3 regions of the Streptomyces inhibens genome follow, and region 2 is predicted to be linked to each of the others. Evidence: riboswitches for the same ligand, from Rfam matches in the RefSeq annotation. Region 2 holds a riboswitch; each other region holds the start of a gene.

Evidence for each region. A riboswitch is a leader RNA that binds a small molecule or an ion and turns the genes downstream of it on or off. The one in region 2 is predicted to bind cobalamin.
Region 1: linked by a shared signal. The riboswitch ahead of KI385_RS14645 (SCO2321 family membrane protein) and the one ahead of KI385_RS29805 (ribonucleoside-diphosphate reductase subunit alpha) in region 2 are both predicted to bind cobalamin.
Region 3: linked by a shared signal. The riboswitch ahead of KI385_RS11855 (cobalamin biosynthesis protein) and the one ahead of KI385_RS29805 (ribonucleoside-diphosphate reductase subunit alpha) in region 2 are both predicted to bind cobalamin.

The regions. Positions count from the first base shown of each region.
Region 1 covers NZ_CP084681.1:3,171,281-3,180,894, reverse strand. The annotation lists gene KI385_RS14670 (alpha/beta hydrolase family protein) at 1-1,178, shown strand, start outside; gene KI385_RS14665 (ECF transporter S component) at 1,258-2,250, opposite strand; gene KI385_RS14660 (ABC transporter ATP-binding protein) at 2,247-3,908, opposite strand; gene KI385_RS14655 (energy-coupling factor transporter transmembrane component T) at 3,905-5,212, opposite strand; gene KI385_RS14650 (SCO2322 family protein) at 5,209-5,988, opposite strand; gene KI385_RS14645 (SCO2321 family membrane protein) at 5,988-7,295, opposite strand; cobalamin riboswitch at 7,519-7,645, opposite strand; gene KI385_RS14640 (Strvi_7410 family MBL fold metallo-hydrolase) at 7,875-8,993, opposite strand; gene KI385_RS14635 (aldehyde dehydrogenase) at 9,232-9,614, shown strand, end outside.
Region 2 covers NZ_CP084681.1:6,553,627-6,563,240, reverse strand. The annotation lists gene KI385_RS29830 (carbohydrate ABC transporter permease) at 1-347, opposite strand, end outside; gene KI385_RS29825 (extracellular solute-binding protein) at 473-1,741, opposite strand; gene KI385_RS29820 (GntR family transcriptional regulator) at 1,983-2,741, shown strand; gene KI385_RS29815 (DUF3311 domain-containing protein) at 2,898-3,158, shown strand; gene mctP (monocarboxylate uptake permease MctP) at 3,194-4,843, shown strand; cobalamin riboswitch at 5,139-5,287, shown strand; gene KI385_RS29805 (ribonucleoside-diphosphate reductase subunit alpha) at 5,450-7,882, shown strand; gene KI385_RS29800 (ribonucleotide-diphosphate reductase subunit beta) at 7,882-8,937, shown strand; gene KI385_RS29795 (transglycosylase domain-containing protein) at 9,041-9,614, shown strand, end outside.
Region 3 covers NZ_CP084681.1:2,539,218-2,548,831, reverse strand. The annotation lists gene KI385_RS11865 (putative cobaltochelatase) at 1-1,382, opposite strand, end outside; gene KI385_RS11860 (cobyric acid synthase) at 1,438-3,042, opposite strand; gene KI385_RS11855 (cobalamin biosynthesis protein) at 3,039-4,028, opposite strand; cobalamin riboswitch at 4,158-4,289, opposite strand; gene KI385_RS11850 (hypothetical protein) at 4,494-4,934, shown strand; gene KI385_RS11845 (caspase family protein) at 4,940-7,600, shown strand; gene KI385_RS11840 (extracellular solute-binding protein) at 7,633-9,042, shown strand; gene KI385_RS11835 (hypothetical protein) at 9,105-9,341, opposite strand; gene KI385_RS11830 (inorganic phosphate transporter) at 9,364-9,614, opposite strand, start outside.

The DNA of each region.
Region 1 (9,614 bases), 3.4 Mb from region 2:
CCACAGTGGGGGAGACTGCGCACGCGGCGCAGGCCGCCGACACCGCCCCGCGGACCGATCATGGTCGCGGAACGCTCCTCTCCATCACGCCCCTCGGCCGACAGAACCGGGCCGAGATCATCGCCCAGGCACAGAAAGTCGGCATGGAAGCCGGCACCGCCCGGCACGGCGTCGCCGCATACCGCCTGACCTACCGCACGATCACCCCCGACGGCCGCCCCACCACCGCATCCGGCCTGCTCGCCCTCCCGACCGGCACCAGTCACCGCCCCCTCCCGCCAGTCGTCCACACCCACGGCACCCTCGCCTACCGCGGCTACGCACCCTCGGTGGGGGAAGGCCCCGACCGAGCGGTGTCGGTGCTGTACGCCTCGGCCGGCCGCGCCGCCATCGCCCCCGACTACCTCGGCCTCGGTACAAACCCCGGCCGCCATCCCTACATGGACGCCCGATCCGCCGCATCGGCCTCCCTGGACATGCTCCGGGCGGCCCACTCGGCCGCCCCGAAACTCGGCGCCGTCCTCGACCGCACGGTGTCCCTCACCGGCTTCTCGCAGGGCGGGCAGGTTGCCATGGAACTGGGCCGTGAGCTGGACCGCGGGGCCGATCCCCGGTTCCGCCTCGGAATGCTTGCACCGGTCGGCGGGCCGTACGACCTCGACGGCAGCGAACTCCCCGGCATGTTCGACGGCCGCATCAACCCCCAATCCGCCGTCTTCTACATCTCCTTCTTCCTCACCGCCCAGAACCGCTTGCACCCGCTCTACAAGGACCCGAGCGAGGTGTTCCGCGCCCCCTACGCCGACCGTGTCGAGGACCTCTTCGACAGCGACCATCCGGCGGAAGAGATCGCCGGGAAGCTGCCCAGCCGTCTCGAAGACCTGCTCACGGACGCTTGGTACGCAAAACTCCAGCACCCCTCCGGTGCCCTGCTGGAATCCCTCCGCGCCAACGACCGCAGCTGCGACTGGAAGCCGGACCGAGGCGTGCGGATAACCCTCTACTCAGCGTCCGGCGACCGCGACGTCCCGATAGCCAACACCCGTAGCTGTGCGAAGGAACTGACGGACCACGGCGCCAAGGCCACGGTGGTCGACCAGGGCGCCGACGCCGACCACAACACTTCGTTCCTGCGCTCGGAGCCGTCCATAGCCCGCGCTCTGCCCGTCGCCCGCTGACTCAGTCCGGCGGAGGGCGTTGCTGGCGGGAGCTGGTGAACCGGTGAACCGGTGATTCCGCCGGTCGGAACGGCGGTCGTTACGGAGCCGCGGACCCTCTCGGCGGATCGGGGGCGAAGGAAACGGGGGCGTCGAAGGCGGCGCGGCGGGTGGCCCGGCGCAGGGCCTTGAGGGCGGTGCCGCCCAGGGTGAAGGTGAGGATCACGGTGACCAGGGCTCGGGGCAGGTCCCAGCCGAGGGAGGTGGCAAGGCAGTAGGCGATATAGCGGGCGAGGTTCTGATCGAGCGGATCGCCGGGAACGAAGGAGACGCCTGAGGCCATGCCGGCGATATAGGGCCATCCCTGGAGGTTCATGATCAGGCCGTAGAGGACGGCGGAGACGGCGCCGTAGGCGGCGAGCATGGCCAGCTCGCGGCGACCGCGGAGCCGGTCGGGCCCCGGCAGCAAGCCGGCGCCCATCGACACCCACCCCATCGTCAGCATCTGGAACGGCATCCAGGGGCCGACGCCCCCGGTCAGCAGTGACGACGCGAACATCGCCACGGAACCCAGGACAAAGCCGAAGCCGGGACCGAGCACCCGGCCCGACAACACCATCAGGAAGAACATCGGCTCGATACCGGCCGTCCCCGCGCCGAGCGGGCGCATCGCGGCCCCGGCCGCGGCCAGTACGCCGAGCATGGCGATGGCCTTTGCGTCCAGGCCCGCGTCGGCAATGGTCGCCACGACAACGGCGAGCAGCATCGGCAGCAGCGCGGCGAACAGCCAGGGGGCGTCCTTGGAATGGGCGAGCCCGGAGGCGGAGTCGGCGAGCAGTGGCCATCCGAACGCCATCACGCCGATGGCCGAGATCAGGACCAGGGCGGCGATGGAGCGGGGGCCGAGCCGCACGGCACGGGCTTGGCGGCCGGAGCCGACGCCGGTGCCAGAGCTGACATCGGCGTCGGAGTCGGTTTGGGAGTCGGGCCAGGATTCGGTGCTGGTGCTGGTGCTGGTGCTGGTGCCGGTGCCGGTGCCGGTGCCGGAGCGGGGGCCGGAGCCGTCCGGGCCGTGTGGGTGTGCGCGGTTCATGCGGTGGTCTCCAGGGCGCGGGCCACCTGAGGAACGGTCAGCCAGGGCAGCGGAGCGAGGACCTTGGCGACCTGTGGAGCAAAGGAGGGGGAGGAGACGACAACCTCGTCGGTGGGACCGTCGGCGACGATCTCGCCGTCCGCCAGGATGACGACGCGGTGGGCGAGTTCGGCGGCGAGTTCCACGTCATGGGTGGCCAGGACGATGGCGTGGCCCTCGGCGGCCAGGGTGCGCAGCACCTCGACCAGGCGGGCCTTGGCCGCGTAGTCCAGGCCGCGGGTGGGCTCGTCGAGGAGGAGCAGCGGGGGCCGGGCGGTCAGTACGACCGCAAGGGCGAGGGCGAGGCGTTGGCCCTCGGACAGATCGCGGGGGTGGACGGAGTCCGGGACATCGGGAAGCAGCTGAGTGACGAGAGCCCGGCAGCTGCCGGCGGGGGCGCCCGCGTCCTGATCGGCCGCGGTGCACTCGGCGGCGACGGTATCCGCGTAAAGGAGGTCACGAGGTTCCTGCGGCACCAGGCCGACATGCCGCAGGAGGGTGCGGGGGCTGGTGCGGTGCGGAGTGGCACCACCGACGCGCACCGTGCCGGAGGACGGTGGGTGCATACCGACGAGGGTGCTGAGGAGGGTGGACTTCCCGGCGCCGTTACGGCCCATCAGGGCAATGGTCTCGCCGGCCCGGACGGTGAGATCGACCCGGTGCAGTGCATCGATCCGGCCCCGGCGAACGCTGAGCCCGGAAACGTCCGCGGCGACCCCGCTGGCCGGGCCGCCGGTGGGCACGCCCGGCGAAGCGTCCGCGCCCGGCAGCGTGCTCCCGACACCCACCTCCGGCGGGGCGATCCCTGCCAACCGCTCGCGCAGCGGGGCGGCCTTGCGGCGGGCGTCGCGTACGGAGAGGGGGAGAGGGGTCCAGTGGGCGAGGCGGCCGAGGGCCACTACCGGAGGGTGGACGGGGGAGACGGCCATGATGTCGGCGGGGGTGCCCATGAGGGGGGCGGCGCCGGGTGAGGGGAGGAGGATGACCTGGTCGGCGTACTGGACGACGCGCTCCAGGCGGTGTTCGGCCAGCAGGACCGTGGTGCCGAGGTCGTGGACCAGGCGCTGGAGTACGGAGAGCACCTCTTCGGCGGCGGCCGGGTCGAGTGCCGAGGTCGGTTCGTCGAGGACCAGGACCTTGGGGTGGGTGGTGAGGACCGAGCCGATCGCCACCCGCTGCATCTGGCCGCCCGAGAGGGTGGTGATCGCCCGGTCGCGCAAGTCGGCCAGGCCCAGCAGGTCCAGGGTTTCCTCGACGCGCCGGCGCATCACGTCGGGGGCGAGGCCGAGCGATTCCATACCGTAGGCGAGTTCGTCCTCGACGGTGTCGGTGACGAAGTGCGCGAGCGGGTCCTGGCCCACGGTGCCGACGACATCGGCGAGTTCGCGCGGCTTATGGGTGCGGGTGTCACGGCCGTCGACGGTGACGCGACCGCTCAGGGTGCCGCCGGTGAAGTGCGGAACGAGCCCGCAGACCGCGTTCAGGACCGTGGACTTGCCGACGCCGGAAGGGCCTACGAGGAGGCACAGTTCGCCCTCGGGGACGATCAGGTCGATGCCTTGGACGGCGGGCGCCGCGGCGTCGCCGTAGGTGACCGACACCTGCTCGAACCGGATCACTGGGTGGGCTCCTTCTCGCAGGGTTCGGTATCGGTGGGTGGGTTGGTGGACGGGTTGATAGATGGGCCTGTGGGTGGGGTGGTAGGTGGGGTGGTTTCAGGGGTACGGCCCTGGCCCGTCGCCGCGTCCGCAGTCCCGGCTCGGCCCGCCGCCTTGTCCGCACGCTCCGCTCGGCTCGTTCGGTCGGCGCGGTCCGCTCGCCCGGCACGGCCGGTACCCTCCGTGCTTCCCGGGGTCGGGGCGGCGAACGCCGGCAGTAGGCCTACGAGAAGGGAGGCGGCCGGCCAGAGGGGGAGAACGGGGGCGGTGAGGGGGACGGCGGGTGGGTGGAGGGCTGCGGGTGCGTAGTCGTTCGCCCACATCATCAGGGCGGCGACGGCGATGCCGGAGCCCGCGACCAGCCAGGCGCGGACGCCCCATCGTTCGGGACGGTAACGGCTGCGTACCGACCGGCGGCCACCGAGCCAGAGCCCGGCGAGCGCGGCGGCCAGTCCGGCGAGCAGCAGCGGCAGCCCGTAGCCGCCCCCTGTGTCGCCCAGCAGACCGTACGTACCCGCGCAGATGCCGAGCAGCCCGCCGAGGGTGAGGACGGAGGTGGTGTGGCGTACGGCGCGCGGCACTTGGGCGGTACGGCCGTAGCCACGCGCGTCCATGGCGGCGGCCAGTGCCACCGAGCGCTCCAGCGCGCCCTCCAGCACCGGCAGCCCGACCTGGAGGAGCGCCTTGAACCCGCGGTCGGGGCGGCCGCGCAGCCGTCGGGCCGCGCGCAGCCGCTGTACGTCGGCGACCAGATTCGGTGCGAAGGTCATCGCGACGACGACCGCGACGCCCGCCTCGTAGAGCGCGCCCGGCAGGGATTTCAGGAGCCGAGAGGGGTTGGCGAGTGCGTTGGCGGCGCCGACGCAGATGAGGAGGGTGGCCAGCTTCAGCCCGTCGTAGAGCGCGAAGATCATGCCCTCTGCCGTGACCCGGCCGCCGATGCGGACGCCCTTCGCCCAGTCCGGCAGCGGCACTTCGGGCAGGGTGACGAGGGTGTGCGTGCCGGGGATCGGCGAGCCGAGGACGAAGGCGAAGACCAGCCGGATGGTGATCACGACCAGGCCGAGCTTGACGAACGCGCCGTACGAGCGGGCCCACGGCGCATCCGTACGGCGGGCCGCGACGACATAGCCGGCCACCCCCACCAGCAGCCCCAGCAGCAGGGGGTTGGTGGTGCGGGAGGCCGCGGTGGCCAGTCCGAGCGCCCACAGCCACCAGGCGCCGGCGTGCAGCGCGGTGCTACGGGTCGCCTGCGGGGCGCTCATCCGCGCCGGCGGCGGGCCTGCCAGACGGCCGCCGCGCCCAGTGCGATGACGGCCGCGATACCGCCGAGCAGCCCGGCGGACGGGCCGCCGTCGTCGTTGCCACCACTGCCGTTGTCCCCGCTGCCTGCGGCGTCACCGCCGTGACCGTCCGCCGCCGTCCCCGAAGACGACGACGCGGACGATCCGGTCCCCTTCGAACCGGCCTCCGTCGAACCGGCCTCCTTCGACCCGCTCACCTGCTCCGCGCACCCCGACTTCGGGTAGCCGGCGATGGCGCACAGCAGCGCGTTGGAGTCGTAGCGCAGCGGGCGGGCGACCGCGGCCAGCGCCTCGCCCGCCGAGGCGTCCTCGGCCACCTGGGCGCACTCCGTCCGAGCCGCCGGCGGCCGTTCGTCGCCGGGCGCGTCCGCGGCGGTGCCGAAGTCGATGACGATGCCGATCCGCTTGCGGCCGTCCTTGGCGGGCGTATCGCGGCAGATCGCCTCGAAGTCGGCGGCCGCACGTGGCTTGCCGGCCGCCGCGGAGTCGGCGCTGACGGTGAAGCGGAAGCCCTCGACCGCGCCGTCGGCCGGCCGCATGGTGGCCGGCCCCTCGGTGGCGTACGCCCAGGAGCCGCCCTTGCCGCCCTTGCCGCCGGTCCCGCCGCCGTCGCCGGTCCCGCCCTTGCCGTCCCAGAAGGACCAGTAGCGGTACTCCTGCGCCTGGGCGGGCCCGGCGGCCAGACCGGTGACCGTGCCGGCCAGCAGCAGCGCGCCGGCGATCCTGGTACGCCGCATCAGAGCTCGTTCTTCTTCTTACGGCCGCTCATCAGGAAGCCGATGCCGGCGCCGATGGCGAGCCCGACGGCGACCACCCACCACACACCGATGCCGCCGCCGTTGTCGTCGGAGTCCTTGGCGTTCTTGTCCGGTGCGGTGGACGGTGCGGCGCTGCCGGCCGGCTTGGGGCCGGTGGCGTTGAGCGCGGCCACCAGATCGGTGCCGCCGAAGGAACGCGGGTCGGTGCCGGTGGCGTGCGCGGTCAGCACCAGCTGGGCGTACGCGGCCGGGCCGCTCTGCTTGGCCCAGTCCGCCGAGTTCTTCTCCAGCCACTTCAGCGGCTTCTGCGCGGCGGCGCCGTGCCCGCCGGCCGCCAGCGCCACCACGGCGTCGGCGGTGTTGCCGACGTCCGGCTGCTTCTCCGCGCCCGGCATCGCGGAGAGCAGATGCTGTCCGTTCTTGTCGAGCTGCGCGACGAGGTAGGCGGCGCCGCCCTCCGCGGCCTGCGCCGGCCCGGTGCCGGCGGGCTTACCGTCCTTGCAGCTCAGCGGCTTGACCGGCCGATCCGCTCCCTTGCCGGCGGGCTCGACGACAAAGCCCTTGCCCAGTGCGCCGGTGGCGGCGGCCGCGGTGGCATCGGCGTTCGGGGCCGCGCCCTTGAGCTGGAAGGTGAACGCGCCGCGCTCACCCTCCTTCGCATGGCAGCCCAGCTGGAAGGTGAGCAGCCCCTCGTAGGGGGTCTTGCCGCCCTTCTTCGACGTCACGGACTCCGGCTTCTCGCCCGCCGCCGCAAGAGCGCCGATGACCACGGAGGTGGAGTTGGCGTCGCTGGGCGAGCCGGCCATCGAGCTCCAGCCGCCGTCGTCGTTCTGTACCGACTTCAGCCAGTTCACGGCCTTCTTCACGGAGTCACCGTGCCCGCCGAGTGCGGCCAGCGCCTGCACCGCGGCCGCCGTCTGGTTGGTGTCCCGCATCGTCTTGGCGTCACAGGCCTTGCCCGGCTCGGCGCGGTAGGCGGTGAAGGAGCCGTCGGCGCACTGCTGCCCGACCAGCCAGTTCACGGCCGACGCCGCGGGCCGTACGCCCACCGTGTCCTGGGCCAGCAGCGCGAGCGACTGCCGCCAGACACCGTCGTACTGCGGCTCCTTGGTGCCGTACAGCCCCTCGGGCAGCTTCTTGGGGGACGGGGTGTCGGCGAACGCGGCGGGGGCAGCGGCCGCGCCCAGCACCACCGCGGCCGCCAGCGCCGTGGCGGCACGGCGCGCCAGGAAGGCGACGGAATGCGTCAAAGGGGCCTGGTGAGCCATGGAAGCCATGGGGGCCATCGGGTCTGGTGCCTCTCGGGTCGGGTCGCGGCGGTGCTACGCAGCCACGCTCGGCCGGCCACCCGCACACCGATCCTCCGATCGGGCGCGGTGGCACCGGGCTCAGCTCCGTATACCTCGACGGTGCCGCGCACCGGCCGTCCGCGCGGGCAGGCGGTTCCGGTGGCGGGAGCCTTGGTCGTGTCCCATCGGGTGCTCCGGCTCGTACGGCCGTGTGTGCCGCGCGGGTCGCGGTGCGCGGACGGGCCGTCCTCACGGTTGCGGGTCAGCGCCGGATTTACACCGGCTTCCCCCGATCGGATACGGATGAAGTTGTCCCGCACACCCTAACCGGCGCCCGGCCGGCCCTGGCTCGCACGTACGAACCGGGGGCGGGCCGGTCCGTGCGGAGATCGGCGGTGGGGCGTCCGTGCGGAGATCGGCGGCCGGAGCGGGCCGGTCCGTGCGGAGACCGGCGGCGAGGGCGGTAGGCGCACAGCCCGACCGGGCCGCCTGCCCGTTCGGCGAGGGCGGTACGCGCACGCCCGGCAGCCGTACACCGTCGGGCCACAGCAGCCACCACGCGCGGCCATCCCGCGATCACACCGCCTGATACCTCACCGGATCCGAACCCGTCACCATCTCCACATACCCCTGCTTCACCAGCCGGCGCAGATGTGCCTCGGCCTCCGAGACGGCGATGTTGCGGGACCCGTAGGGGATCTGCTCCCAGGGGCGGTTCCACTCCATGGCCACCGCGAGCTGCCAGGGGGTGCGGGGTTCGCGGAGCAGTGTGCGCAGGCCGGAGAGCCGGTCCTCGTGGTGGGTGATGAGCTCGCGTACGCGCCCTTCGGCGTCGGTGAAGGCGTGCTGGTGGGCGGGCAGCACCTCGGCGGGGGCGAGTCGGCCGATGCGTTCGAGGGAGTCGAGGTAGTCGCCGAGGGGGTCGGTGCCTTCCCCCAAGCTCTCAACTCTTCGCCCACTCTCGGCTTCGCCCGAGCGGGGGGACCCCCATGAGCAGGGGGGACCCCCATCGTCGTCCGGGTCCTCGTAGAGGCCGATGTGCGGGGTGATGCCGGGCAGGAGGTGGTCGCCGGAGAACAGCCGGCCGAACCCCTGGGGCAGCCCCGAGGGGTGGTCCTCCTCCAGGTGCAGGCAGACGTGTCCCGGAGTGTGTCCCGGCGTCCAGATGGCGCGTACCCGGCGTCCGGGCAGATCGAGCAGCTCGCCGGGGTCGATCTCGCGGTCCGGCAGCGCCGCCCGTCGGCCGGGCAGCTTGCGGCCGCTCCCTTTGGCGCGCGCCTCCCGCAGCGGCGCCAGATGGTCGTCCGGTGCGCCCGCCGTCGTGAGCTTGGCGATCAGGTAGTCGAGCCACCGGCCCGGTTCGGCCTCGCGGGTGCGGCGGACCACCGCGGTGTCCGCGGCGTGCATCGCGATCCAGGCGCCGGACGCCTCCCGGACCTTGGCGGAGAGACCGTGGTGGTCGGGGTGATGGTGGGTGATCAGGACGCCGTGGATGTCGGTGAGGGTGAAGCCGCAGGCGGCGACGCCGGCGACGAGGGTGTCCCAGGAGTCCGGGTCGTCCCAGCCGGTGTCGATGAGCACCGGTCCGCGGTCGGTCTCCAGGAGGTGGACGAGGGTGTGGCCGAGCGGGTTGTCCGGGATGGGGACGGCGATGCTCCATACCCCGCCCCGGTGGTCGGTCACCTGCGTCGTCATCCCGTTCCCCTCTCGGTGTGGCATACACCTGGTCCCCGCCCCCTCACTATAACTAGAACTGGTTTCAATACGGCCTGAAGTGGCCCTTCCTCTCCGGGGAGTTGGGATTCTGCTGCCGTCGTGGACTCCTTCAACTAGAACTGGTATCAGTTCCTGATGCAGTGAGAATTCTGACGCAGCGTCAGACAGTCAGGGAGCACACGTCGGACAGGCGGCCAACCCGCAGGAGGCGGCAGCGATGAGCGACCTCGTCGAGCACGGAAAGCTCTACATAGGCGGAGAGTTGGTCGATCCGGCCGGCCGGGACACGATCGAGGTCGTCTCCCCGCACACCGAGCAGGTCATCGGCCGCGTCCCGCACGCCTCCCGGGCCGATGTCGACCGCGCGGTGGCCGCGGCCCGTACGTCCTTCGAGTCCGGGGTGTGGGCGAACGCCCCGTTGGCGGACCGGATCGCGGTGGTGACCCGTATCAAGGACGCCTTCGCGGCGCGCAGCGAGGAGATCGCCAGGGTCATCAGCTCCGAGAACGGCACCCCGTTCACCTCGGGCGTCATGGTGCAGTCGCTGGCCGCGATGCTGGTGTGGGACTCCGCGCTCACGGTGGCGCGTGACTTCACCTT
Region 2 (9,614 bases):
TGCTCGCTGCCCAGGATCTCCTGGTAGTTGCCCGTCCCGCGCCAGTCGGTGAGGTGCTGGATCAGCTCCTTCATATTGAGGTTCTGGAAGGAGAGCAGGATGTTGCGGACCATGGGCCAGCCCAGGAGGACCGCGGTCGCGAGCAGCGCCGGCAGCAGCAGGAGATACGGGGCGCGGCGGGCGGGAGAACGAGGAGTGCGGCGGGCGGGAGAACGAGGAGTGCGGCGGGCGGGAGGATGAGGAGTTCGGCCGGCGGGACGATGAGGAGAGCGGCGGGCGGGCGGTGCGCCCCCCTTGCCGGTCCGCGGCGCGGTCTTGTCCACCGCGTCGTCGAGCTGCGCTGCCATGAGCCTCTGCTCCCCTTCTCGCCGTCACACCTCGGTGCCTCTGCCGGAGTGCGTACGGGCCGGGGACGGCCGGCCCGTACGCATCCGGTGGTGCGGCCTGATCGCTCAGGACCGCCGGATCCGCCCTACTGCTTGGCGAGCCGCGCGTTGATCTCGGATTCGATGTCCTTGGCGGCGTCGGCCGGGGACTTACCGCTCAGAACGGCCGTCATATAGCTCTTGATCGGGTTCGGTACGTTCTCCACCGCGGCCCACTGCGGAATCAGCGGAGTGGTGCCACCGGACTTCTCCGCCGCGGGTGCTGCGGCCGCCGCGGCCGGATTCTCCTTGGCGGCGCCGGCCAGGTCCGGGGACTTCGGGGTCCAGCCGACCTCCTTGACCATCTGTCCGTCGTTCTGCTTCGACAGGGCCACCTTCAGGAATTCCTTGGCGAGTTCCTGGTTCTTGCCCATGCCGGCGACGGCGAAGTTGGAGCCGCCGAGGAATACACCCTCGGGCTTGTCCGCGGTCTCACCGGGGATGGTGAAGAAGCCGATGTCGTTCTTGATTTTCGGATTGGCCTTGATGGCGGTGGCGGCCTCGTAGCCCATGGCGATGACAGCGCCGGTCTTCCCCTTGGCGAAGACCTCGGCCTGCTGCGGGGTGGCCTCGTCCTTGTTCTTCGGGGCGGTGCTGAAGGCCTGGTACGACTTGTAGATGTCCATGGCCTTGGCGACCTTGGGGTCACCGAGGTTGGAGACCCACTTGCCGCCCTGCTTCTTCACCAGGTCGGCACCGGTGCCGAGGGTCAGGCCGTCGAAGAAGTACCAGTTCTGGCCGGGGAGATACAGCGGTTCGGCGTCGGTCTTCTTCTTGATGGTGTCAAAGGCCTTGAAGAGCTCGTTGCGGGTCTTGGGGGTGCCCTTGAGACCTGCCTCGGCCCAGATCTTCTTGTTGTACATCACCACGCGGTTACCGGCGTACCAGGGCAGCGCGTACTGCTTCCCGTCCACCAGCGATGCCTTGTTGAAGGCGTCGTTCCAGTCGGCGCCGATCTCCTTCTTCAGATCGCCGAGGTCGGCCAGGGCGCCCGCATTGGCGTATGCGGCGGTCTGCGTGTTGCCGATTTCGACGACGTCCGGCGGGGTGTCCTCGGAAAGGGCGGTGCTCAGCTTCTGCTGAATGCCGTTCCACTGCTGGACCTTGAATTCGACGGTGGCGCCGGTCTTCTTCCTGAACTGCTCGGAGACCTGCCGGGTCCACTGCGCCGGATTCGAACCACTCATCACCCAAACGGTCAGCTTCTGGCCCTTGAAGCCATCCGCGCCCGCCTTGTCGCCGCCGCTGGACCCACAGGCAGCGACACCCACCAGCATTCCCGCGACCGCCGTCGCCGCTATGAGCCCACGCTTCATTGCGCTCTCCCCTAAAGGCCGGGTGTGGTCTTTAATGGTTTAGACCAGTGCCCGCAGCTTGGCCTAGACCTTTTGGGGTGTCAAGGGTGTATAAGAGTCGCTGTCAGGTCCGTTACCGGACCGACATCTGGCGGGCCGGGACCTGCAAGGGAGCGCGGACAACCCGCCCGTGCCACGATGTGAGCCGCTACGTACGGAGGAGCCGGTGACGGCAGCACGACAGGAGTCGGAGAGGCGGGGCATGGAGACCGACGGGGGCAGTGCCGAGAGCGGCGGCGGCGCGCGGACCGCGCGGGTGCCCAAGTACTACCGCCTCAAGCGGCACTTGCTGGAGATCACCGAGACCCTGCCGCCCGGCACCCCGGTCCCGCCCGAGCGCACCCTGGCCGCGGAGTTCGACACGTCCCGTACGACGGTGCGTCAGGCCCTGCAGGAGCTGGTCGTCGAGGGCCGGCTGGAGCGCATCCAGGGCAAGGGCACCTTTGTCGCCAAGCCCAAGGTCTCCCAGGCGCTGCAACTGACCTCCTACACGGAGGACATGCGGGCCCAGGGCCTGGAGCCGACCTCCCAGCTGCTGGACATCGGCTATGTCACCGCCGACGACCGGCTGGCCGGCCTGCTGGACATCGCCACCGGCGGCCGGGTGCTGCGCATCGAACGGCTGCGGCTGGCCAGCGGCGAGCCGATGGCCATCGAGATCACCCATCTGTCGGCGAAACGCTTCCCCGCGCTGCGCCGCAACCTCGTCAAGTACACCTCCCTGTACACCGCGCTGGCCGAGGTCTACGACGTCCGTCTCGCGGAGGCCGAGGAGACCATCGAGACCTCGCTCGCCACCCCGCGCGAGGCCGGCCTGCTGGGCACCGACGTCGGCCTGCCGATGCTGATGCTCTCCCGGCACTCCCTCGACGCCCAGGGCCAACCGGTGGAATGGGTGCGCTCGGTCTACCGCGGCGACCGCTACAAATTCGTCGCCCGACTGCGCCGCCCGACAGACTGATTCCGAGGCGCTGCGCCGCCGCTGACCGTGGACGACGCCTGCTCTCTGCCGCGGATTCTTCATACCGATATGCGGACAGCTAGTGACGCGCGCCACGGCCCTGCCATAGATTTCCAGCCGATTGCACAGGAGTTCGCCAGGGACGGAGCCACGCTCATGCCAGAGCCAGCCGCATCACCGACCAACAGACCGGTCATCACGCCGACACGTGTGGTGGCGGGGCTGTGCCTGCTCGCTCCGTTCGTGGCGATGCTGTGGGTGAGTTCGTACGCCAAGATCGAGCCGACGCTCATCGGGATCCCGTTCTTCTACTGGTACCAGATGCTGTGGGTGCTGATCTCGACCGTCCTGACGATGGTCGCGTACAAGCTCGTGCAGCGTGAGCAGCGCGCACGCAAGGGCGGTGCGGCCCAGTGACTCTCGCAACGACGGCGACGACGGCGACCACGCCACTGGCCGCCTCCTCGACCCAAGGCGTCAACGGCGTCGCGCTCGCCGTCTTCGTCTTCTTCTTCCTGGCCGTGACGGTCATGGGATTCCTGGCCGCCCGCTGGCGCAAGGCCGAGGAGTCCGCCAACCTGGACGAATGGGGCCTGGGCGGCCGCAGTTTCGGCACCTGGGTGACGTGGTTCCTGCTCGGCGGGGACCTCTACACCGCGTACACCTTCGTGGCCGTCCCGGCGGCGATCTACGCAGCGGGCGCGGCCGGCTTCTTCGCCGTGCCGTACACCATCCTCGTCTACCCCCTCATCTTCACCTTCCTCCCCCGGCTGTGGTCGGTCTCGCACAAGCACGGCTACGTCACCACCTCCGACTTCGTCCGCGGCCGCTTCGGCTCCAAGGGCCTGTCGCTGGCCGTGGCGCTCACCGGCATCCTCGCCACAATGCCGTACATCGCCCTCCAACTGGTCGGCATCCAGGCCGTCCTGGACGTGATGGGCATCGGCGGCGGCGAGAACACCAACTGGTTCGTCAAGGACCTGCCGCTGCTGATCGCCTTCGCCGTCCTCGCCGCGTACACCTACTCCTCGGGCCTGCGGGCGCCCGCCCTGATCGCCTTCGTCAAGGACGGCCTGATCTATCTCGTCATCGCGGTGGCGATCATCTACATCCCGATCAAGCTGGGCGGCTTCGACGCGATCTTCGACGCGGCCGGCAAGGCGTTCGCCGAGCCCGGCGCCGTACCCGGCAAGCCGCGCGGCGCGCTGACCACCGGCCCCAACGCCCAATGGGCGTATGCGACCTTGGCGCTCGGCTCCGCGCTGGCGCTCTTCATGTATCCGCACTCGATCACCGCCACGCTGTCCTCGCGCAGCCGCAATGTGATCCGCCGCAACACCACGATCCTGCCGCTGTACTCCCTCATGCTGGGCCTGCTCGCGCTGCTCGGCTTCATGGCGATCAAGGCCGGCACGGACATCCAGGGCAACCCGCAGCTGGCCATCCCGCAGCTGTTCGAGGACATGTTCCCCAGCTGGTTCTCCGGCGTCGCGTTCGCCGCGATCGGCATCGGCGCGCTGGTGCCCGCGGCCATCATGTCGATCGCCGCCGCCAACCTGTTCACCCGCAACGTCTACAAGGACTTCCTCAAGCAGGACGCCACACCGGAGCAGGAGCACAAGGTCGCCAAGCTCGTCTCGCTGCTGGTGAAGGTCGGCGCGCTGGTCTTTGTCCTCACCATGGACAAGACCGTCGCGATCAACTTCCAGCTGCTGGGCGGGATCTGGATCCTGCAGACCATGCCGTCGCTGGTCGGCGGTCTGTTCACCCGCTGGTTCCACCGCTGGGCGCTGCTCACCGGCTGGGCGGTCGGCATGCTCTACGGCACACTCGCGGCATACGGCGTGGCCAGCCCGACCCAGGCCCACTTCGGCGGCTCCAGCAAGGAGATCCCCGGCATCGGTGAGATCGGCTACATCGGCCTGACCGCCTTCGTCCTGAACGTCGTGGTGACCGTCGTCCTGACCTTCGCCCTGAAGGCCGCCAAGGTCCCTGACGGCGTCGACGAGACCAGCCCCGCCGACTACACCGCGGACGCCGGCGACGCGGGCGTCACGGCGGACCTGCCGCCCGCCACGGCGGGAGCTCCGGCCGGCCACTGAGCCACCGGCACCGCACCGGCGGATCACGGGCCGTCGCGTCCCTTCGGGGGCGCGGCGGCCCGTCGTCGTCCCGGCCGCCGAGCTCTGGAACGTGCGCGGGACCGGGAGCCGATACCGGGATTACGCTCCGGGCGTTCACCCGTGAGATGGCCTGAAGGACCCGCCCGGCCCGGCCCGCATGGCGTTTCCGGGCGCGTTGCCGACTCTGCCGGGCCCCATGGCCGTTCGCACACCAGTAGGAGTGGTATGAGGTGGCGACACAAGATGTGGGGGTGCATGCGGGGAGCAGCACAAGATGTATGCTCGTCCTCGCTGTCGCCGCAGGGGAATCCGGTGGGAATCCGGAACTGTCCCGCAACGGTGTGGGAGCGCGCTCAGTGGCCTGATGACGGCCCTGTCGCGCGTCCGTGAAGTCCGAAGACCTGCCGACGGTACGTCCTCACCGCCATCGGTGCGGACGTCGATACGTCCGGGCCCCGAGGGTTGGGCCGGTGGGCGCCGCGCGGTGTGCCCGCGCACCCCTGACCGTAACGGGGTGCCGCATGCGCGCGTGCGACCGTCGCGCCCCGCCCCTCCTGGCCCCCGCCGAGTGAGGGAGAGCATCACGTGACCATCGCGCCAACGGAGTCCGCGTCAGACGCCGAGGTAGTTCAGCCTGCGGTGGCCACGCCTCCTGCCCCCGCCGACGGGCCGGGCGTCGCGCTGCTGCGCACCCTGACCGAACTGACCGAGGATCTGGCCGCGACCGACCCCGGCAAGGTGGCCGCCGCCGCGCTGCGCGGCCGGCACGCGGGTTCCGACGAGGCCGAGCTGCGGTCGCTGGCCATCGACGCCGCGGCCGGTCTGATCGGCGACGAGCCGCAGTACTCCAAGCTCGCCGCGCGCCTGCTCACCCTCGCAATCTCGGAGGAGGCGGCCGAACAGGGGGCGGTCGCCTTCTCCGCCTCCGTCGAGGTCGGCCACCGCGAGGGCCTGATCGCCGACGAGACAGCCCGGTTCGTCCGCGCCCACGCGGCCCGGCTGGACGCGCTGGTCGACAAGGCACTCGCCGAAGGCGCCGACGACCGCTTCGGCTACTTCGGTCTGCGTACCCTGCACTCGCGCTATCTGCTGCGCCACCCCACCACCCGTCAGGTCATCGAGACGCCGCAGCACTTCCTGCTGCGGGTGGCCTGCGGCCTCGCGGAGAACGAGTCCGCGGCGGCGCTGGAGGACGTCGCCGAGCTGTACCGCCTCACCAGCTCGCTGTCCTACCTCCCCTCCTCCCCCACCCTCTTCAACTCCGGCACCCGCCACCCGCAGATGTCCTCGTGCTATCTGCTGGACTCCCCGCTGGACGAGCTCGACTCGATCTACGACCGGTACCACCAGGTCGCCCGGCTCTCCAAGCACGCCGGCGGTATCGGCCTCTCCTACTCCCGGATCCGCGCACGGGGGTCGCTGATCCGGGGCACCAACGGTCACTCCAACGGCATCGTGCCGTTCCTGCGCACCCTGGACGCCTCGGTCGCGGCCGTGAACCAGGGTGGCCGGCGCAAGGGCGCCGCCTGTGTCTACCTGGAGACCTGGCACGCCGACATCGAGGAGTTCCTGGAGCTGCGCGACAACACCGGTGAGGAGGCGCGCCGTACGCACAACCTGAACATCGCGCACTGGATCCCGGACGAGTTCATGCGCCGGGTGGAGGCGGACGGCGACTGGTCGCTGTTCTCGCCCTCCGACGTGCCGGAGCTGGTGGACCTGTGGGGCGACGAGTTCGACGCCGCCTACCGCAAGGCCGAGGCCGAGGGCCGGGCGCTCAAGCAGATCCCCGCCCGGGTGCTGTACTCCCGCATGATGCGCACCCTGGCGCAGACCGGCAACGGCTGGATGACGTTCAAGGACGCCGCCAACCGCACCGCCAACCAGACCGCGGAGCCCGGCCAGGTCGTGCACTCCTCCAACCTGTGCACGGAGATCCTGGAGGTGACGAACGACGGGGAGACCGCCGTCTGCAACCTCGGGTCGGTCAACCTCGCCGCGCACCTGGGCAACGAGGCCGCCGGCTGGGAGGAGGCGATGGACTGGGAGCGGCTGGACGCCACGGTCCGTACCGCCGTCACCTTCCTCGACCGCGTCGTGGACATCAACTTCTACCCGACCGAGCAGGCCGGGACCTCCAACTCCCGCTGGCGCCCGGTCGGTCTGGGCCTGATGGGCCTCCAGGACGTCTTCTTCCGGCTGCGGCTGCCGTTCGACTCGGCCGAGGCACAGGCGCTGTCGACCCGGATCTCCGAGCGCATCATGCTCGCGGCGTACGAGGCGTCCGCCGACCTCGCCGAGCGGCACGGCCCGCACCCGGCCTGGTCCGCGACCCGCACCGCCCGCGGTGTGCTGCACCCGGACCACTACCCGAACGCCGAGCCCCGCTGGGCGGACCGCTGGGCGGCGCTGCGCACCCGTATCGCGGCGACCGGAATGCGTAACTCCCTTCTGCTGGCGATCGCGCCGACCGCGACCATCGCCTCCATCGCGGGCGTGTACGAGTGCATCGAGCCGCAGGTCTCCAACCTCTTCAAGCGCGAGACGCTGTCCGGAGAGTTCCTCCAGGTCAACGCCTATCTGATCGAGGAGCTCAAGGCGCTGGGGATGTGGGACGCACGGACCCGTGACGCGCTGCGCGAGGCCAACGGCTCGGTGCAGGACGTCAGTTGGATCCCCGAGGAGATCCGGGCGCTGTACCGCACCGCCTGGGAGATCCCGCAGCGCGCCCTGATCGACATGGCCGCGGCCCGTACGCCCTACCTCGACCAGAGCCAGTCGCTGAACCTCTTCATGGCCTCGCCCACCATCGGCAAGCTCAGCTCGATGTACGCCTACGCCTGGAAGCGCGGCATCAAGACGACGTACTACCTGCGCTCCCGCCCGGCGACCCGGATCGCCCAGTCGGCCCGTGGCGGCGCCGCCGCCACCCCCGTCCCCGTACCGCAGCAGGCCACCGACCCCGAGGCCGTCGCCTGCTCCCTGGAAAACCCCGAGTCCTGCGAGGCCTGCCAGTAATGACCACCGCGCCTGAAACCAACGCCGCAACGGCGCACACCGCCACCTCCGGCACGAAGAACCTCCTCGACCCGGGCTTCGAGCTGACCCTGCGTCCGATGCGGTACCCGGACTTCTACGACCGCTACCGGGACGCCATCAAGAACACCTGGACCGTGGAGGAGGTCGACCTCCACTCCGACGTCGCCGACCTCGCCAAGCTCTCCCCGGGCGAGCAGCACATGATCGGCCGGCTGGTGGCGTTCTTCGCGACCGGCGACTCGATCGTCGCCAACAACCTCGTGCTGACGCTCTACAAGCACATCAACTCCCCCGAGGCGCGGCTGTACCTGAGCCGTCAGCTCTTCGAGGAGGCGGTGCACGTCCAGTTCTATCTGACGCTGCTGGACACCTACCTCCCCGACCCGGAAGACCGCTCCGCCGCCTTCGCGGCCGTGGAGAACATCCCGTCCATCCGGGAGAAGGCCGAGTTCTGCTTCAAGTGGATGGACTCGGTCGAGAAGATCGACCGGCTGGAGTCGAAGGCCGACCGCCGCCGGTTCCTGCTCAACCTGATCTGCTTCGCGGCCTGCATCGAGGGGCTGTTCTTCTACGGCGCCTTCGCCTACGTCTACTGGTTCCGCTCGCGCGGTCTGCTGCACGGGCTGGCCACCGGCACCAACTGGGTCTTCCGCGACGAGTCCATGCACATGGAGTTCGCGTTCTCCGTGGTGGACACCGTCCGCGAGGAGGAGCCCGAGCTCTTCGACGACAAGCTGGAGCAGCAGGTCACCGACATGCTCAGGGAGGCCGTCGAGGCGGAGCTGCAGTTCGGCCGCGACCTGTGCGGTGACGGCCTGCCGGGCATGAACACCGAGTCGATGCGCGAGTACCTCCAGTGCGTCGCCGACCAGCGGCTGCAGCGCCTGGGCTTTGCCCCGGTGTACGGCTCGGAGAACCCGTTCTCCTTCATGGAGCTGCAGAACGTCCAGGAGCTGACCAACTTCTTCGAGCGCCGGGCCTCCGCCTACCAGGTCGCGGTCGAGGGCTCGGTCTCCTTCGACGACGACTTCTAGACGGCTCCCGCACCCGCGACGCCCCTTCGGCCGGGCCACCCGCCCTTTATGAGCATTCGGTGACCTCGGCAACCGGAGCCATGGCCACCACATCTATCCGGATATGAAGGCCACGAAGGGGCGTCGCCGGTTCAAGGCCACGAACGGGCGTCGCCGGTTCATCGACTATCCACGTCAGGGACGGGAGGGTCCGCGCCGCTGGCTGCCGTCATGGCGGCAGTGGCTCGGCACCTTCTCGCTCGGCATCATCTGCCTGGCGGGACTGTTCGCCATTGTCTACGCAAACGTCGACGTCCCGAACGAGAACGAGCTCGCCGGCCAGGAAGCCACCGTCTATTACTGGGCGGACGGCAGTCAGATGGTGAGCGTGGGCGCCGTCAACCGACAGAACGTCACGCTCGACAAGGTGCCCGACTCCGTCGAGAACTCCGTGATCGCCGCGGAGAACGCCACCTTCTACAGCGACGCCGGGGTCTCCATCCAGGGCATCGGCCGTGCCGTGGTGAACATGATCTCCGGCGAGGACACCCAGGGCGGCTCCACCATCACCCAGCAGTATGTGAAGAACACCTATCTCTCGCAGGACCAGACGGTCACCCGCAAGCTGAAGGAATTCATCATCTCGCTGAAGGTGAGCAACCAGAAGTCCAAGCGGGAGATTCTGCGCGGATATCTCA
Region 3 (9,614 bases), 4.0 Mb from region 2:
GTCCGGCCGTGCGCGGTACGCGCCCGCGACCTGCGGCCGTCCGCGCCCTCGCCCAGACCCGGCACATCCAGACGGCGGGTCTTGAACGGCTCGGTGGCCCCGACCGCCGGCTTCTCGCCGGCCGCGCCGCCCTGGGGCCGGGGCTCCGTCTCCGGCTCGGGCTTCTCGGGGGCCCGGGGCGCCTGGGGCGTCTCCCGCTCCTGCTGATGCGGCAGTTCGGGGCCCGGCGGGAGCGGCGACTCCTCGGGCCCGCCGTCCTGCTGCGGATGCCCGCCGCCCGGCCCGCCCCCGTCGGGGCCACCGTCCGGACCGTCCGGCTCCGGATCGTCCTCGCCGTCCGCGCCCTCGTCCGCCCCGCCGAACTCCTCCAGCGTGCGGTCGAGTTTGTCCTCGTCCAGGCCGGGCGCATCGAAGGGATTACGGCGCCGGCGGTGCGGCAGCGCCAGCAGCGCCGCCTGCCGTACGTCCTCCTCCTGGACGTCCGTCCGCCCCGCCCACGCGGCCAGCGCGGTCGCGGTGCGCGCCATCACGATGTCCGCGCGCATCCCGTCCACCTCGAACGCGGCACAGGTCGCGGCGATCTGCCGCAGCGCCGCGTCCCCCAGCGTCACCCGGGGCAGCAGCTCCCGCGCCCCGGCGATGCGGGCGCGCAGCTCGTCCTCCTCGGCCGCCCAGCGCGCCGTGAAGCCGGCCGGATCGGCGTCGTACGCCAGCCGGCGCCGGACGACCTCCACCCGCTGGTCCGGCTCGCGCGATGCGGCGACCTCGACGGTCAGCCCGAACCGGTCCAGCAACTGCGGCCGCAGTTCGCCCTCTTCCGGATTCATCGTGCCCACCAGCAGGAACCGCGCCGCATGCCGCACGGAGACGCCCTCGCGCTCCACGTAGGAGGCGCCCATGGCGGCGGCATCCAGCAGCAGGTCCACCAGATGGTCGTGGAGGAGATTGACCTCGTCGACGTAGAGGATGCCGCGGTGCGCGTCCGCCAGCAGGCCCGGCTCGAAGGCCTTCACGCCCTCCGACAGCGCCCGCTCGATGTCCAGCGCGCCCACGAGCCGGTCCTCCGAGGCGCCGACGGGCAGCTCGACCATCCGCGTCGGACGGTCCAGGGCGGCACCCGTCCCGTGCGGCCCGTCGGGGCAGCCGGGGTCGGGCGCGGCGGGGGCGCAGGCGAAGCGGCAGCCGCTGATCACGTCCACGGTCGGCATCAGCGCCGACAGCGCACGTACGGCGGTGCTCTTGGCGGTGCCCTTCTCACCGCGCACCAGCACGCCGCCGACCGCGGGGCTCACCGCGTTCAGCAGCAGGGCCAGCCGCAGATCGTCCATACCGACGACCGCGGTGAAGGGGTACTGCGGGGTCGTGTTGTGGGTGGTTGTCATGCCTTGTCGTCCTCCACGTCGCCGACCGGCTCCGGATTCGTCCTGTGCGTACCCTTCATGGCGCCCCCGGAGGCACGAACGGCAGTCCCTCCGGCACCCCCTTCTCGATCAGCCGCAGCAGCGCGTCCGTGTCGGCGTGCTCCTCGATCAGATCGCCCAGGCGGTCCAGCTGTTCCTCGCGCAGCGTGCCGAAGCCGGTGTCCGGGGCCGGTACGAACGCCCGCCCCGCGTCCGCCGCGACCCGCCGCAGGAAGGCCCGGCGGAAGCCGTCGCTCTCCAGCGAGCCGTGCCAGTGCGTGCCCCATACGGAGCCGGCCCGGCAGCCGTCGAGGCTGTGTCCTTGGCCATCAGAGATGAACGCCTCGTCCCCGCCCGTCACTTCGGCGACCCCGTGGTGGATCTCGTACCCTTCCACCGGCTCGCCCAGCGCCGTGCCGACCGGCCGGGCCAGGGTCTTCTCGACCGCGAACCGCACCCGTACCGGCAGCAGCCCCAGCCCCTCGACCGTGCCCGCCTTCGACTCGACCTCGTCCTCGATGCGCTCGCCCAGCATCTGGAAGCCGCCGCAGATGCCCAGCACCGGGCGGCCCTCGGCGGCCCGCCGGGCGATCGCGTCCGCCAGGCCGCGCTCACGCAGCCACGCGAGCGCCCGGACCGTGCCCCGGGTGCCCGGCAGCACCACCAGGTCCGCGTCGGCCAGTTCCTCGGCCCGGTCCACGAACCGCACCACCACGCCCGGTTCGGCGGCCAGCGCGTCCACATCCGTGAAGTTCGACATCAGCGGTACGGCACAGACCGCCACCCGCAGGACGTCCGCGCCGTGCGGCGGCTCCACCACGCTCTCGCGCACCGCGCCGCGCAGGGACACCCGCAGGCCGTCCTCCTCGTCGATGCCGAGGCCGTGCGCGAAGGGCAGTACGCCCAGCGTCGGCCGGCCCGTCAGGCCGCGCAGCATCTCCAGCCCCGGCTCCAGCAGCGTCACATCGCCCCGGAACTTGTTGACGAGATAGCCCGCGACCAGCGCCTGGTCCTCCCGCGACAGCAGCGCGGTGGTGCCGAAGAAGGAGGCGAACACCCCGCCGCGGTCGATGTCGCCGACCACGACGACCGGGATCCGGGCGGCCCGGGCGATACCCATGTTCACGATGTCGGTACGCCGCAGATTGATCTCGGCGGGGCTGCCGGCGCCCTCGCAGATCACCGCGTCGTGCGTCCGCCGCAGCTCGGCCAGGCAGTCGGTCACCGTCCCCAGCAACTGCTCCCGGTGCCCCGCATACTGCGTCTTCCCGGGGGACGACCCCCCGGACCCCCCGAAGTACCCACGGGCACTGAGCTCACCCACCGGCTTGCCCAGCAGCACCACCTGGCTGCTGCGGTCGCTGCCCGGCTTGAGCAGCACGGGGTTCATCAGCGCGGTCGGCTCGACCCGGGCGGCGGCGGCCTGCATCGCCTGCGCCCGCCCGATCTCCGCGCCCTCCCGCGTCACGAACGAATTGAGCGACATGTTCTGCGCCTTGAAGGGCGCCACGCGGATGCCCTGCCGGACCAGCCAGCGGCAGATGCCCGCCGTCACCACGCTCTTGCCGGCATCGGACGTCGTACCGGCCACCAACAGGCCACCGCCGACGGCTCCGCCGGCCGACTCGAACCGCCCGTTCATCGGGGCTTCCTCCCGTTTCCAGTGCCGTGTCGCAGCGCGCCGGCCGCCAGCCGTCCCGCCACCGTCGCCGCCAGCGCCATGACGCTCACCCGGCGCGAGAGCCGTACCGCCCGCTCGATATCGGGCACGCCGACCGGCGGCGCCCCGCCGTTGAGCACCGGACGGTGCTCCACCCGCCCGCCGTACGCCAGCGTGCCGCCCAGTCGTACGCCCAGCGCGCCCGCGAACGACGCCTCCACCGGGCCCGCGTTGGGGCTCGGGTGCGCCCCGCCGTCCGCCCGCCAGGCCCGCAGCGCGCCGCGCCGGTCGGGGCCCGCGAGCACGGTCAGTGCGGCGGTCAGCCGGGAGCCGGGCCAGCCGGCGAGATCGTCGAGCCGGGCCGAGGCCCAGCCGAACCGCCGGTAGCGCGGCGACTTGTGACCCACCATCGCGTCCAGCGTGTTCACCGCCCGGAACGCCACCAGGCCCGGCACCCCGCCGAGTGCGCCCCACACCAGGGCGCCCACCACCGCGTCCGAGGTGTTCTCGGCGACCGATTCCACCACCGCGCGGGCCATCTGCGGCCCGTCCAGCGCCTGCGGATCGCGCCCGCACAGATGCGGCAGCCGCTCCCGCGCCAGGTCCGGATCGCCCACGGTCAGCGCACCGCCGATGGCCCGCGCCTCCCGGCCGAGCGAGGTACCGCCCAGCACGGCCCAGACCGTCGCCGCGGTCAGCGCCACCTGTGCGCCATTACGGAGGAGGGACGGTGCGCTGCCCCGTACGGCACGCTGAAGCAGCGCGGCACCGGCGGCCGCCCCACCCGCGCACAGCACGGCATGGGCCGCCCCGTACCCGCGGTGATCGCGCCACAGCCGGCGCTCGACGGCACCCGCGGCCCGGCCGAACGCGGCCACCGGATGGCCGCGCCGAGGATCCGCCGCGATCAGGTCGCCGAGAAAGCCGAGGGCCGCGCCGCACGCATATCCCGCGTGTTCGCCGCGCATCGGATCAGACCGCCGTCAGGCCTCGAAGGGGCCCTGCGGCAGCGGGGAGTGGAGCTCTCGAACGGCGGCCGGGCATGGCGGTATGTCCTCACTCAGGGTCCGCGCCCTGGCTCGACGTGACGGCGACAAGAGTCTCCTGGCTCCCGGATCGGCGCTTCCCCCGGCCTTCCAGCCCGTACGAGCACGAGCCGTGGCCTTCGTCGGAGGAACGCTCCCCGGTGACAGTGGCGGGACCGCGCCGGATTCTCACCGGACTTCCTCATCTGTCGCCGATTGGCTCCGGCAGTCCACCACGCTCCGCGAATGCCCGTCAACTCACTCTTGACCTGCGACGCTGCCCTGTGGCAGGCGCTGTGGTGCACGCCACAGGGTGGCTGTCGCGTCACGGACGGTTGCCTGCGCACCTGATCCCACGTCACTATCTGGTGCACGGCGGCGATGGGGCCGCCGGAAGGGGGCTGGGGGATGCCGGAGAGCGCCGATCGTCATGAGATCCGGATCAGGATCACGGGAACGAACAATCCGCAGCAGGACATCGACGACCTCAGGGCGTGGCTGGAGCGCGAGCCCTGGCTGAACCGGCAGGAACACGGCTGGGAGCAGCGCCCGCATCCCGCCGACGAGCGGGACCACACCGCGGACGGGCCCGATCTGGGCGATATGGCCGTGGGCGTCGACGATCTGATCCTGGTGATCGTGGGCGCGGTCGCCGCCGAGCTCACCAAGGGGATGACCATCGCGCTACGGGAGTGGCTGCGGCGGCGCAGGGAGGAGCGCGCCGCGGGCGAGGCGCCCGCCGTCTCCGTAGGCACCGACGGCGAGCTGAGCGCGGTCGGCGACGCCGGCCCCGAACACCCCGATCCTGGCAGCCCGGCACAGGAGAGCGGCAGCACCCGCGAGGACTGAACCGGATGTCCGAATACGACGCACGGGGAAAACGCAACCGGGCGCTGCTGGTCTGTGTGCACGACTACGAGACGCTGACCGGCCTGCCCGCGGTCGAGGACAACGCCGAGGAGCTCGCCCGCGCACTGACCGGCACCGACCTGTTCACCGCCGACGAGGTCACCCTCTGCCGCCCCAGGGAGCCCTGGGAGGTGGGACAGGCGCTCAAGACCGCCGCCGACGAGGCGCGCGGTCTGCTGCTGGTGCACTTCTCCGGCCACGGCTGGATCGGCAGCGACGGCGGGAATCTGCAGCTGATGGTCGGCACCTCGGTGCCCCAGCAGAGCCACACCACCGTCTCCTGGCAGGACATGGTGCTCTCCTGCCTCGACAACGCCCGGGCCGAGCGCATCGTGATCGTCCTGGAGTGCTGCTACTCGGGCAACGCCGACGGGGCCTTCCACTCCCTCGGCAAGCCCATGTCGCTGCTGATGGCCGCCCAGCCCAACCGCCGTATCTTCAGCGGCGAGGAACCGGCAGGCGGCACCCTCTTCACCCGCGCCCTGGTGCAGATCCTCGAACGCGGCATACCCGGCAAGCGCTTTGTCACCTTCGAGGACCTCGTACGGGCACTGCGCGAACGGCTCGCCGACGCGCAAACGCCGATGGGCGACGTATGGCAGCCCCGCTCGGCGAAGCAGAACACCGTCGATGACGTCATCCTGTCCTTCGCCACCCCCGAGGTCCGGCCGCCGACCCCGCCGCGGATCCGCTTACGCCGCTGGTTCAACCAGCACATCCGGCGCCGCCTCAAACTCCTGCTCGCCCTGTGCACCGTGCTCGCGCTGGCCGCCGCCGGGCTGACCGCACTGCACGTACTGCGCCCCCTTCCGGCCTGCCCGCCCGCCCTCGAACTGCGGCTGCTCACCGCCCCCGAGGCCGAACCCGCCCTGCGCCAGGCGGCCTTCGACTACGAGATGTCCGACCTCAACACCCGCCCGCTGCACGGCGAGAGCGACCTCCCCGGCGGCTGCCGGCGCACCCAGATCACCGTCTACTCCGCCGCCAAGGACCAGATCGACCAGGGCTTCGCCGCCGCCGACCGCTGGCAGGGCGAGGCCAAGGGCACCGGCCAGGGCACGTCGGACGGCAAGGGCACCGACCCCCTCTACCGGCCGGGACCACAGCCCGACCTGTGGATCCCCGAATCCACCGCCGACTACGAGGAGGCCCGCCGCGGTATGCCCGCCCACGGCTCCCCGGCGACCCTGCACAACACCGGCCCGGTCGCCTACAGCCCGCTCGTCGTCGGCATCCCGGCGAACAAGCGGCTGGACGACGTCGAACAGGTCGATGTCTCCTGGCAGGACCTGCTCACCGGCACCGACAGCGCACACCGCGACCTCAAACTCCTGCGGCCGAGCCCGGTGCTGTCCGGCACCGGACTGCTGCACACCATCGGCCTCTATCTCGCCAACGACGGCTCCCACATCGGCTCGTCGGGCACCCCCGACCCCACCCTCGCCGAGGGCGCCGAACAGCGGCTCTCCGCCCCGGGCAGCCAGTACGCGGGCAGTACCGAGCTGCTGTGCTCGCTGCGACCCGGCGCGGACCGGGGCAACCCGGCCCGCCCCGGCACCGGCCAGGGCGCCCGCTCGGCGCCGCTGGTCTCCGAGAAGTCCCTCGCCGACTTCAACCTCGGCCACGCCATCGGCAGTTGCCCGGCCCTGGACGCCGCGCTCGCCCCCGGTGACCGGTACGCCGCCTACTACCCCAAGAACGTCCCGGCGCTCGACCATCCGCTGATCCGGGTCGACTGGCGCGGCGCCGCGGACGCCGCCCCACGGCAGGCCGCGGTCAACCGGTTCGCCGACTGGCTCCGCGACCCGGCGGGCGGCCGGCGCACCCTTACCGAGCAGGGCTACCGCGGCGTGCCCGGCAACGACGGCGAGGTGCCCGCGCCGGCACCGGGCTCCCCGCTGCGGAGCAGCCGCGCAGGCGTCGATCCCGACGCCGCCGTCACCCCCTTCCGGGCCGGCGCGGGCCAGGTCGCCCGGGTGCTGGACGGCTACGACAAGGCACAGAGGTCCAGCCGGCTGCTGATCCTGATGGACGCCTCCACCTCGATGGCCGAGGGCGGCAAGCTCCCGGTCGCCCTCGGCGCGGCCGGCCGCACTTTGGAGATGGTCGGCGCCCGCCACACCTACGGCCTGTGGACCTTCCCGGACCGCGCACACCCCGACGACCCCGGTGCGGTGCGCCGCGTCGTCCCGCTCGGCAGCACCGACCCGGCCCGGGGCAAGGCCGCGCTGGACCGCATCGCGAAGGGGGGAACGGACGAACTCGTCGACCACGGCGCCGCGATGGAGGAGGCGCTGACCGCGGCCGTACGGGAGATGAAGAAGTCGGCCGGCGGCAACCAGGCGATCGTGCTGATCCTCGACGAGGACGACGGCGGCCCGCGGCGGGCGGCGGGCGTGGAAGCGGCCCTCACCGCCCTGCTGAAGGAGAAACCCGTGGTGCCGGTCCTGACGCTGGTGATGGGCAGGGCCGGCTGTGACACCTTCGCCCTCCAGGGGCTGGCCGGTGCCTCGCACGGCCAGTGTGTGCCCGGCGGGCCGCAGGCCCCCGATCTGCTGGCCGGCCTGGTCGCCTCCATCGGCACCGCGGGCAAGGAGGACCGGTGAGAACTCCACGACCGGTGAGAAGCCCACGACCGGTGAGAAGCCCACGCGCCGGTCTGCCCACCGTCCTGCTGTGTCTGACGCTGACGGCGGCGGCCACCGGCTGTACGTCGGGGCCGCAGCCCGGCCCGGAGAAGGGCCCGATCGTCCTGGCCACCGGCAGCGACCTCAGCAGCACCGGCGTCCGCCAGGCCCTCATCCGGGCCTTCGAGAAACGCACCGGCCGCTCGGTGCGGATCGTCAAGCTCCCGGACACCGCCGACGGCCAGCGCAGCCAGCTGCTGGCCGCGGGCCAGTCCGGCAACAGCGACTACGACGTGCTCAACCTCGATGTGGCCTGGACCGCGGAGTTCGCCGAGGCGGGCGTGATCCGTCCCTGGGGCACGAGCCTGGACGGCGACTTCCTGGACAGTGTGGTCAAGACCGTCGCCTACGACGGCCAGATCTGGGGCGTCCCCTTCAACTCCGACGCCGGGCTGCTCTATTACCGCAAGGACATCCTCCACGAGTACGGCTATGACGCGCCCCCGTCCAACTGGGGCGCGCTGAAGAACATGGCCGGCCAGGTCGCGGACGCCTTCAACCGCAAGCTCGCCCACGACGGCAAGGCCACCGCGAACCGGAAGATGTACGGCATGGTCGCCCAGCTACGGCCCTACGAAGGGCTGACCGTCAACACCCTGGAGTCGGCCTGGGCCATGGGCGGTGACCCGGACGCCACCAGCTTCACCCAGGGCGAGCAGATCGGCGCGCTCCAGCTGGGCGTCGCCGAGATCAAGGACCGGCTGGACTCGATGATCATGCCGCACGAGACCATGTCCATGGACGAGACGGAGAGCCGCCGCTGGTTCGCCGACGGCCGCGCGCTGTTCATGCGCAACTGGCCGGTGGAGTACGCCTCGGTCGCCGAGAAGCTCACCCCCGGCACACAGTTCGACGTCGCCGAGCTGCCGGCCCGCCCCACCGACGGCAAACGGATGTCCGTCCTGGGCGGGCAGAATCTGGCGATCTCCGCCGGCAGCAAGCGGCCGGCCGGCGCCCGGGCCCTGATCGAGGCGCTGACCGGCCCGGACAGCGAGCGCTGTCTGCTGGAGCGGGGGTTCGCGGCGACCCGTGACTCGGCGTACCGGGAGGCGGCGAAGGCGCCGCACTGCCCGCTGCCGCCCGAGCGCGCCGAGCACGGCAGCACCGGGCAGCGGGCGCCGTGGCCCGGCCAGGAGCCGCCGTACACCCGGACGCTGTACGCGGCGCTGCGGGCCGCCGAACCGCGCCCGCGCAGCACCCACTACCAGACCTTCAGCAAGGTCGTACAGATCCGGGTCTCCGAATACCTCAACAGCCGCGGCGGTACGGCCATCGCCGACGCCCTGGCCCGGGAGGCGGACGAGGCGCTCACCGGGCGGGGTGAACAGCAAAGGACGAGGCGCCCGGCGGACAACGGCTGATGCCGCGGTCCTCCGGACGCCTCGTTCGTGGTCGCTTCCGCTCGCTGCCGTACCCGGCTGCGTCAGGCGGCGACGATCAGATAGATGCCGTACGCCACGGCCGCCGCGCACATCGCGAAGGCGGCCACCGCACCGGCCCGCGCGCCCGCACCGGGGGCGGTGGCCACGGCGGCCTCGCCCTCCCGCTGCGGCTTGCGGGACGTACCGACGATGCCGACGGTGAACAGGCCCACGATCCCGACCGTCACCACGAGGGTGACACCGAAGACCTGGCCGAGAGCTGCCCAGTCGATGCTCATTGCGTTCCTTAGGTGATGACAGCTAGCGGGTGACCGTCGCGGCCTTGGCGCGCGGGGCGGGGGTCGTGGTGTCGGCCGCGGGGGTCGGCGTATCGACGGCTTCCGGCCCGTCGGACACCGGGACCGGCTGGCCTGCGGGCGGAGGGGAGACGGTGCGCAGTGCGGCGGTCACCACACCCACCGGCTCCGCGGCCGGGCCGTCGTTGACGTTGGTGTGGTCGATCGGCTTGCGCCGGGAGGCGGCCCAGATCGCGCCGCAGATGCCGAGCGCGA